One region of the Pseudomonas sp. NPDC096917 genome, then DNA from elsewhere that is predicted to be linked to it. Evidence: riboswitches for the same ligand, from Rfam matches in the RefSeq annotation. Region 1 holds a riboswitch; each other region holds the start of a gene.
What was found. Region 1 has a riboswitch for cobalamin ahead of ACIQYF_RS10875 (CbtB domain-containing protein). Riboswitches for the same ligand answer to the same signal wherever they lie in the genome.

Region 1 (3,270 bases):
AAGCCGGTTATCGCGCTAGCGCATTGGGTGGACTGTTCAGCGTGCCCAACCGCATCTGGACCTTGGGCCCGGCGCTGGCGGCGACCCTGTTTGATGGCGGCGCCCGCGAGGCGGCGGTGCAACAGGCGCAGGCCAGCTACGACCAGGACGCGGCCAATTACCGTGGCACCGTGCTGTCAGCGTTGCAGAACGTCGAAGACAACTTGTCGGCGATCAATCACCTGAACGTGCAGGCCGACACTTACCAACAGATCTATACGCGCAACCAGCAACTGTTTGGCAGCCAAGAGGCGCAGTTGAAAGCCGGGACCGTCAGCCAGCAGAACGTCCTGACTCAGCAATTAATCCTGTTGCAGACCGAGCAGAACTTGCGCGATACCCAGGCGCAACTGAGCCAGGGCAGCGTGGCGCTGATTCAAAGTTTGGGTGGAGGATGGGGCTTGTAGTCGCTGTCGAGGAGCGAAGGCTGCGATCGGCTGCGCAGCCTTCGTACTTCGTCAGCGACTACAGAATTTCAATGACTCAGGCCTTGTAAGCCTTGCCCGCCGGCAACAGCAAGTGTTCAGCCACTGCGCCGAAGATCAACCCCAGAGCAGTCCACATCACCCCTTGAATGCCCAGGGCTGCGACGCGGAATTTCCACAGCAAGACTGCCGAGAAGTTTTGCGGCACTTCGCTGATGGTCGGGAACAGGTAGCCGGCCACTGCAACAATCACCAGATACAGCGCCACGCCTTTGATCGCGCCATTCCACAGACCCGAGCGGGCGATGAACGTGCGGCCTGCACTGATTGCAATCACCGCAGCGGCAACCGACACCAGCAACATCAGAAAGAACAGTTGGGTGCGCTTGCCCAGGGTGCTCGGATCGCCCACTGACGGTGGATTGGCCGGATAAACGAGACCCGGGATCAGAAACACCACCACAAAGGCGGTCAGCGCCAACAGCGCAGACAGGCCGCGTGGGCCGACATTGCCGACGCGCCCCAGAGAGAAAGCAAACACCAGGGCAAAAATGCCGCCCAGTGACACGCTGTACGCCACCACCCCGGTCAACAGGCCGAAGGTGCTTTGCACCTGGCGGCTGACCAGTTCGGGTTCTCCTTGCTCGGCATCGCCGTGTGAGTGAGACATGTGTTCTTCGAACGCGATAGCGCTCTCAATCTGGGGCTCCCCGAACACTTTGGCAAAACCGAAAGCCAGCAGGCCAGCAATCAGACCGACAAGCATGCCCCTGACGAGTAAACGACCAGTCATGTAGTAATCCTCGGATCAGTGGCAGGGAAAGCCCAGCAGATGGCGGCCGTCGTGTACGAATTCGTGAACGTACATGCCCTTGAAAATGGCAGTGGCGCCTTGTTCGGCGCCGACGAAATAAATCGCCAGCATCAGCAACAGGCCGCCGAAGATCGCCCAAGGCAAAATATCGCCCAAGGGAATGGCAGGCAGGGAGATGTCAGTCTGAGTTGAAGCGTTGTAAGCCATGATTACCTCTGGGATTGCGCGTCCCGGCAAGAGTGCATAAGGCAAAGGAAGATCTGGCTTTCGGCAAGGAGCCGACTACAGTGGCGCGACCGCGTCGGATTTTGACCGACTTCTTTCCTTCGTAACATACTGAAATAACCTGGGCAGTCTACGCTAGCGTCTCAGGAAAAACTCGCGCCATTACGTTTTTGTGGGAGCTATGAAATATACGGTTAAACGATTCCCGCTGCTGCCTTCTTGGCAGTGACTAGTTTTTGGGCTTATCAACCCATTGAGCCTGTTTATGCACGTATTTCCTACCTCTCATCGTCTGCGCCTTGGTCGTTACAGCGAGCAAAACCGTCTCTATCTGTTAACCGCCAATACATTGAATCGCGAGCCCATTTTCTTGGACTGGCATATCGGCAGGAGGGTTGTAGAACAACTGAGGTGCGCACAAGAACAAGGTCTTGTCGACTCGCTTGCATGGGTCGTGATGCCTGATCACTTTCATTGGCTGGTGGTGCTTCAGAGCGGTTCGCTTGACGAATTGATGTGTCGCACCAAATCGTTGAGTACGCGGGCCATTAACCAAGCAACCGGTCGAACAGGCAGCCGATGGCAGCAGGGCTACCATGACCACGCTTTACGTGATGACGAAGATTTGAAGCATCTGGCACGTTATGTCATCGCCAACCCTATACGCGCAGGGCTGGTCAAGCGAGTAGGGGATTACCCTCTATGGGATGCCATATGGCTATGACGTATTGCAAAACCTGTGGGAGCGGGCTTGCTCGCGATGGCATCAACTCGGTCATTCAGATAGACCGAGTCGTTTGCATCGCGAGCAAGCCCTCTCCCACAAAATGGACGTCAGGCGATGGCCGAGCACTTGGATGAAGTGATCCGCATCTTCAGTCGTAACGCTCAGTAAGGCGGGTTATTCCAGCCAGGACTCGGTCACCCGGCGGTCGAGTTCTTCCCAATCCGCCATGCCCAGCACACGCGTGGTATTCAGGCCCCGCAAGTAGCCCCGAAGCTGGTGCGCCATGGCGTGCAGGTTATCGGTCGGGGCGTGCTCATTGTGCAGCGCTTGCTCGTAGAGGCTCAGGTAGTCGTCTACACGGTCGCGGTACTCAGGCAGTACCGCCTCGCGGATCAGATCGAAGGTTCGCATTTTTTGATTTGTATTCAAGTGGCACCCTCTGTGAGTGAACGGGCTGTTGTTTTGGTAACAGGCCGTTTCAATGTATCTCACGTCAGGGCGCAGTATCTATAGGCGACAGCCCCTGCGTCACGCTCACCCTCGCGCTTTCGTGTCGCAGCGAGCTTGCCTCGCGATCGTTTGATCTTTTAAAAAATCGCGAGGCAAGCAGGGTGCTACCAGGTGTACGGCGTCAGCGCGGTCGGGTCGATGTTGTGGTCGACGGTGGCCATGGCTTCTTTAAGCGGGCACAGCAATCCGACGCTGGTTTTGCGGCAATCCTTGCTGCTGGCGAAGTCTTGCTTGAGCGGTTTTTGCCCGCCGTTCAGTGGGGTCAGATTACGAATCTGATCCATCGACTGCGCTTCAAAGGCAATGCGCAAAAAGTATTCGCCGGTTTTGACTTCCTTGTAGCGTTCAAACTGCAACGTGCCCACGGGCGGAATATTGTTTTCGATGTAGTCGCCCAGTTTCCAGCCAAAACCCAGCATCGTGCGCAGGTATGCAATGTTGGTGTCGTGGGCCACCAACAGCATCAACGGCACATCCGGCGGTGTGCCTGGCGCGGTGTTGTCGGCCAGTGCTGTGCCTTGTTTGAGCTC
Region 2 (3,270 bases), on a different contig from region 1:
TCGGTCAAGGCATCCAGCAGATAGAGCATGCCGCCACATTCGGCCAGCAAGGGCTTGCCTGCTTGATGGTGAGCACGGATTGCATCCAGCATCGACGTGTTGCGCGACAGCTCAAGGTGATGCAACTCGGGGTAGCCGCCCGGCAAATACAGACTGTCAGCGCCAGGCAGCTGCGTGTCGCGAATCGGCGAGAAAAACACCAGTTCGGCGCCCATGTCGCGCAACAGCGCCAGGCTCGCGCCATAGGTAAAGGCAAAGGCTTCATCGCGCGCCACAGCAATCCGCACCCCGGCCAGTAACGGCTCAACGGCAACAGGTTGCGGGGCTGCAAACTCCACCGCCGGTGGCAGCGCTACCTCGCAGGTGCTGGCCAGGGCGTTGGCCGCCGCATCGAGGCGCGCATCCAGGTCATTCAATTCGCTGGCTTGCACCAGACCTAAATGCCGGCTTGGCAGCTCAATCCCGGTCTCGCGGGACAATGCGCCGTACCAGCGCAAGCCTTCAGTCAGGCTGCCTTCGAGCAACTGCGCATGACGCACCGTACCGACCCGGTTAGCCAGCACCCCGGCAAACGGCAGGTCCGGCTGATAACGCGCCAGCCCCAAGGCCAACGCGCCGAAGGTCTGGGCCATGGCGGTGCCATCAATCACCCCCAACACCGGCACGCCGAAATGACGCGCCAGATCGGCGCTGGACGGCGTGCCGTCGAACAGCCCCATCACGCCTTCGATCAGAATCAGGTCCGCTTCACCGGCCGCTTCCCACAGCAAGCGACGGCTTTCATCGGCGCCAACCATCCACAAATCCACCTGATACACCGGCGCACCGCTGGCGCGCTCGAGGATCATGGGGTCGAGGAAATCCGGGCCACATTTGAATACCCGTACCTTGCGCCCTTGATTGCGATGCAATCGGGCCAAAGCGGCGGTGACGGTGGTCTTGCCCTGACCGGAAGCCGGCGCGGCGATCAGTACCGCCGGGCAATGACGCGACTCTCTCATGCTTGAACACTCACAATTCAATGCCTTTCTGGGCCTTGATCCCGGCCTGAAATGCATGCTTGATCACACCCATTTCAGTTACGGTATCGGCCAGATCAATCAGCTCAGGTTTAGCGCCACGCCCGGTGACCAGCACATGCTGCATCGGCGGACGGGCTTGCAGGTCGCTCAGCACTTGCTCGAGGTCGAGGTAGCCGTGTTTGAGTGCAATGTTCAGCTCATCCAGCACCACCAGCCCAATGGACGGATCACGCAGCATCTCGCGAGACACTTCCCACGCCGCCTCAGCTGCCACGATGTCACGCTGGCGGTCCTGAGTTTCCCAGGTAAAGCCTTCGCCCATCACGTGATAGCGCACTTGTTCAGGAAAGCGACGGAAAAACATCTCTTCGCCGGTGCTGTTACGGCCCTTGATGAACTGCACCACGCCGCATTGCAGGCCATGGCCCATGGCCCGGGCCAACATGCCAAAAGCCGAACTGCTTTTGCCTTTGCCATTGCCGGTCAACACCAGCAACAGGCCACACTCGTTAGGGGCACTGGCAATGCGCTCGTCCATCACTGCTTTTTTGCGCAACATGCGCGCCAGATGACGCTCGTCGCGTTCGGGGGATTCGTTCATGGCAGCTCTCCGTTGGGGCTGAATTAAGCAAACGGGAGGCGGGAGGATTCATTAAAAAACGACACACCTACGCCCGCCGCGAGGGTGCTGGATGGATCAGGCCGGTCTCCGGGCTCATGAGCGGGGCGTTTTTACACATAAAACGCAGCCTCACCACGCGCCTTCCCGTGCATTAAACACAGTGGCATCGGGCGTGATGTTGACTCATTTACCGTTGCGGGGGCAGCGCCGGGATCAAAGCGGTTGTGTGGTTAAACACGCTTTCACCGGCTTCCCTGTTTCACTCGGCCAACCTTGAGTTGCAGAGCACCTGAAACAAGCCGCGAAGGTTAGAGGGTTGGGGGTGGAGCGTCAATTAAAGGTGCGGGTCCGCTTGCCAAAGGATTACTGCGACCTGAACCTTCGCCAACTACGCTCCTCTATGACTAACACGACAAAAAAACTCATGGAGATCCACATGCTTAAACGCCAGCACGCTGTTGTCATCGTTTTAGCGGCAGGGTTGGCAGCCTGCGGCGAGAGTTCGACGCTGCAAGTCACCGACGGCACCGGCCCCTCACCCAAGCTGCCAGAGCCGAACAAGACGCTGATACCCACCGTTAACATCGCCCCGGCCATTGGCTGGCCAGCGGGCACCAAGCCGGTGGCAGCAGAAGGTTTGCAAGTGCAGGCGTTTGCAGATGGCCTTGACCATCCGCGCTGGCTGTATGTGCTACCCAATGGCGATGTACTGGTCGCCGAGACCAACGCGCCCCCCAAGCCCGATGACAGCAAAGGGATTCGTGGCTGGGTGATGGAAAAAGTCATGGGCCGGGCCGGGGCGGGTGTTCCGAGCGCGAACCGGATCACCCTGCTGCGCGACGCCAATCACGATGGCGTGGCTGAAACCCGTACGGTGTTTATCGACAACCTGAACTCACCATTTGGCATGACCCTGGTGGGCAACGACCTGTATGTAGCGGATGCAGACAAGCTGCTGCGCTTCCCTTATCAAACAGGTGAGAACTCGATCAGCGCGCCACCGACCAAAATTGTCGACCTGCCGGGCGGACCGATAAACCATCACTGGACCAAAAACGTCATCGCCAGCCCCGACGGCAAAAAGCTCTACGTGAGCGTGGGCTCCAACAGCAACGTTGGCGAAAACGGCCTGGACAACGAAGAAGGTCGCGCCGCGATCTGGGAGGTCGACCCCGCGACGGGTAGCCACCGTATTTTTGCCTCAGGGCTGCGCAACCCTAATGGCATGGACTGGGAGCCCAAGACCGGCAAACTGTGGACCGCAGTGAACGAACGCGACGAAATTGGCAGCGATCTGGTGCCCGACTACATCACCTCCGTGAAGGATGGCGGCTTTTACGGCTGGCCCTACAGCTATTACGGGCAACATGTCGATACGCGGGTCAGCCCGCAAAACCTCGATTTGGTCGCCAAAGCAATTGCGCCAGACTACGCAGTGGGCCCGCACACGGCCTCGCTGGGCCTCAGCTTTGCTAAAAACAGCCAGTTGCCGAACTTTACCGACGGGGCGTTCATTGGCCAGCACGGCTCATGGAACCGCAAGCCGCACAGTGGCTACAAGGTGATTTTCGTGCCGTTTACTGACGGTAAACCTGCAGGCATGCCGATTGATGTGCTGACCGGATT
Region 3 (3,270 bases), on a different contig from region 1:
CGAGCGATAGAACAGCAGCGCCGCCACCGGTTGCCCGGCGCGCCAGTCAGCTTGCCAGTGCTTGAGTTCGGGGCTTGCGTGCTGCGGGTGATAAATCGCGGTGCGTGGCAAAGCCTGCGGCTCATCCCACGCGTAATCGCGGTCCAGGCTTTGGCTGGCCAGGCAGCGGTAAAGTTGCACGGCATTATGCCGCCCGCCCTGACGCAGAAAGTGCCACAGCCGTTCAGCCTGTTCGGCGGGCACGGTGCTCAACGCACTCAGCTCCGGGTCGGGACGGTCATCGCCCGGCACCAGAATCAGCGTCACGCCGCGCTCGGCCAGTTGCATCAGGCGCTCAATGCCGTAGCGCCAATACCCAATCCCGCCGTGCAAGGACAGCAGAATCACTTTGGCGTGTTGCAGCACCTGGTCGACATACAGATCGACCGAGCCATGGTTTTGCACCTGCATAGGGTTCGCCAGACGCAGGCTTGGATAATCTTCAGGCAACTGCTGGGCGGCGTCCGCGAGCAGTGCCAGGCTTGAATCACCGCTGCACAGGATCACCAGCTCGGCGGGGGTTTGGCCCAAGTCGGCAATGTTGTCGTCCGATACAAAGCCACCGGGTTGGGTCCTGAGCAGATGCATGGGTTAAACGCTCAACGCTGTACGCAGGGAGGACTCAAGCAGTGCGGCGTCCAGGTCCTGGCCGATCAGTACCAGTTTGGTGGTGCGCGCTTCATCACCGCCCCAGGCGCGGTCGAAGTGCTTGTCAAAACGCGTGCCCACACCCTGAATCAGCAAGCGCATCGGCTTGCCAGGAATCGCCGCAAAGCCTTTAACCCGCAGGATGTCGTGCTTGACCACCAATTGCGTCAGGGCGTCCAGCAGCACGCGCTCTTCTGCTTGTGGCAGTTCAATGGAGATGGAATCGAAGGCATCGTGGTCGTGATCGTCGTGGTCATCATCGCCATCGTGGTGATGGTCGTGGTGGCTGTGACGGCTGTCGATGTGATCTTCGGACCCGGCGCCCAGACCCAGCAATACCTCCAGTGGCAGACGACCGCTGCTGGCTTCGATGATTTTCACCGCCGGTGGCAGTTCTTCAGCCACTTCGGCGCGGACTTTGGCCAAGTCTTCAGGGGTGATCAGGTCAGCTTTGTTGAGGATCACCAAGTCAGCGCTGGCCAGTTGGTCGGCAAACAGTTCGTGCAGCGGGGACTCGTGGTCAAGGTTCGGATCGAGTTTGCGCTGGGCATCGACCTGCTCCGGGAAGGCGGCAAAAGTGCCACGTGCAACGGCCGGGCTGTCGACCACGGTGATCACCGCGTCAACGGTGCAGGCGCTGCGAATTTCTGGCCACTGGAACGCTTGAACCAGCGGCTTTGGCAGGGCCAGGCCCGAGGTTTCAATCAGGATATGGTCGATGTCACCGCGACGGGCCACCAGTTCGCGCATCACGGGGAAGAACTCTTCCTGCACGGTGCAGCACAGGCAGCCGTTGGCCAGTTCATAGACGCGGCCGTTGGCTTCTTCTTCAGTGCACCCGATGGTGCATTGCTTGAGGATTTCACCGTCGATACCCAACTCGCCGAATTCGTTGACGATCACTGCAATACGCCGACCCTGGGCGTTGTCCAGCATGTGGCGAAGCAAGGTGGTTTTGCCCGAACCGAGAAAGCCGGTAACGATAGTGACGGGGGTTTTGGCCAGTGTTTTCATCGGATGCCCTTTGGCAAAGCGGCGGGCATACGGGACGACGACCGGCTCATAGGAGCGGCAAACATTCGCCACCGGATCACCCCGCCCGGTTGAAGTAAGAATCTGACACGAGGCAGGTCTCCTGGCTTACGGCTGGGGGTCTGCCCTAGGCAGCCCCATTCCCTGCGCCTTCCCGCGTATCAAGCAGTGGCGTGGCAGGGTAATTGACCGTTTACAGTTGCGGGGGCAGCCGCGGCATACCGCGTTCCCATCTTAGCTTCGCGCTGCGAAGAACCTCGAGCGCACAAGGCTACGCAGTGCTTTGTAACAGGTCAATGTTGGCGCTGTGTACAGGCGTCAGAACCGGGGGCTCCGGCGTCACTTTTTCGTTCAGCCACTGTTCAGCAAATGAAATCGATTCTTGTTTGGCAATACGTATCAATATGTTACAAATTGGCACTACCCATTCGCAACGCGGTGTTCTGCCCATGCTGGTTCCCTTTCTGATCATGCTGCGCGAAGGTATTGAGGCCGCGCTTATCGTCGGCATCATTGCCAGTTACCTCAAGCAAACCGGGCGTGGCCAGTGGATGCCTGCGGTGTGGATTGGGGTTTTCCTCGCGGCCGCCCTGTCGCTGCTGGTCGGCGGCGGCCTGGAACTGATGAGCGCCGAATTCCCGCAAAAGCAGCAGGAACTGTTCGAAGGCATCGTCGGCCTGATCGCCGTTGGCATTCTCAGCTCCATGGTGTTCTGGATGCGCAAGGTCGCCCGCTCGATCAAGCAGGCTCTGCACACCTCACTGGATCACGCCCTTGCCGGTTCCAAACATCAGGTCACAGCCCTGATTGCCATGGTGTTTTTCGCCGTGGCGCGTGAAGGGCTGGAAACTGTGTTTTTCCTGCTCGCGGTGTTTCAACAAAGTGAAGGCCCGGCCGCACCTCTGGGCGCCCTGCTCGGGTTGATTCTGGCGATCTTGGTGGGCTTTGCTATTTACAGCGGCAGCATGCGTCTGAACCTGGGGCTGTTTTTCCGCTGGACCGGCCTGTTCATTCTGGTGGTTGCCGCTGGCATTTTGGCCAACTCGGTGCAAGCCCTGCACGAAGCCGGGCTGTGGAATCACCTGCAAGACGTGGTCTTCGACATCAGCGCCACGCTGCCGATGGACGGCCCGCTGGGTTCGATTCTGGCCGGGATGTTCGGCTATCAGGACGCCCCCACTGTGAGTGTGATCGGCGCCTACGTGATTTATCTGGTGGTGACACTGGCCCTGTTCTTCCGCGCCCCAACACCGCCCAACGCCATCCAACCCACTTCAGTGACGAACTCATAAGGTCCTGCATGTCTACCCCTGCAAGCGGTAATCCCCCACGCGCGCTGCGCTGGGCTGTGGCCGGTTCGGTGATCGTAATGATCGCGGCCGGCGGGTTGTTCTATTACGCCTCGCAACTGGCTACGGCCAAACGCAAGGTGCACAGCAATGAAATCACGGTGACGATTCACCCCCACAGTTGCGAACCGAATGCGCTGACCGTGCCTGCCGGCTTTAACAGTTTCCGTATCGTCAACGTCTCGGAGCGCGCCGTCGAATG

Region 2: another riboswitch for cobalamin. It lies ahead of cobO (cob(I)yrinic acid a,c-diamide adenosyltransferase); the one in region 1 lies ahead of ACIQYF_RS10875 (CbtB domain-containing protein).
Region 3: another riboswitch for cobalamin. It lies ahead of cobW (cobalamin biosynthesis protein CobW); the one in region 1 lies ahead of ACIQYF_RS10875 (CbtB domain-containing protein).

Annotation. Positions count from the first base shown of each region.
Region 1 covers NZ_JBIWEO010000007.1:247,449-250,718, forward strand. The annotation lists gene ACIQYF_RS10865 (efflux transporter outer membrane subunit) at 1-446, shown strand, start outside; gene ACIQYF_RS10870 (CbtA family protein) at 523-1,257, opposite strand; gene ACIQYF_RS10875 (CbtB domain-containing protein) at 1,273-1,485, opposite strand; adenosylcobalamin (AdoCbl) riboswitch at 1,484-1,621, opposite strand; gene ACIQYF_RS10880 (REP-associated tyrosine transposase) at 1,769-2,227, shown strand; gene ACIQYF_RS10885 (hypothetical protein) at 2,405-2,641, opposite strand; gene ACIQYF_RS10890 (histidine-type phosphatase) at 2,845-3,270, opposite strand, start outside.
Region 2 covers NZ_JBIWEO010000012.1:93,500-96,769, reverse strand. The annotation lists gene ACIQYF_RS15725 (cobyrinate a,c-diamide synthase) at 1-1,001, opposite strand, end outside; gene cobO (cob(I)yrinic acid a,c-diamide adenosyltransferase) at 1,012-1,623, opposite strand; cobalamin riboswitch at 1,705-1,952, opposite strand; gene ACIQYF_RS15715 (PQQ-dependent sugar dehydrogenase) at 2,081-3,270, shown strand, end outside.
Region 3 covers NZ_JBIWEO010000003.1:125,670-128,939, forward strand. The annotation lists gene cobN (cobaltochelatase subunit CobN) at 1-627, opposite strand, end outside; gene cobW (cobalamin biosynthesis protein CobW) at 631-1,701, opposite strand; cobalamin riboswitch at 1,795-1,994, opposite strand; gene efeU (iron uptake transporter permease EfeU) at 2,169-3,011, shown strand; gene efeO (iron uptake system protein EfeO) at 3,020-3,270, shown strand, end outside.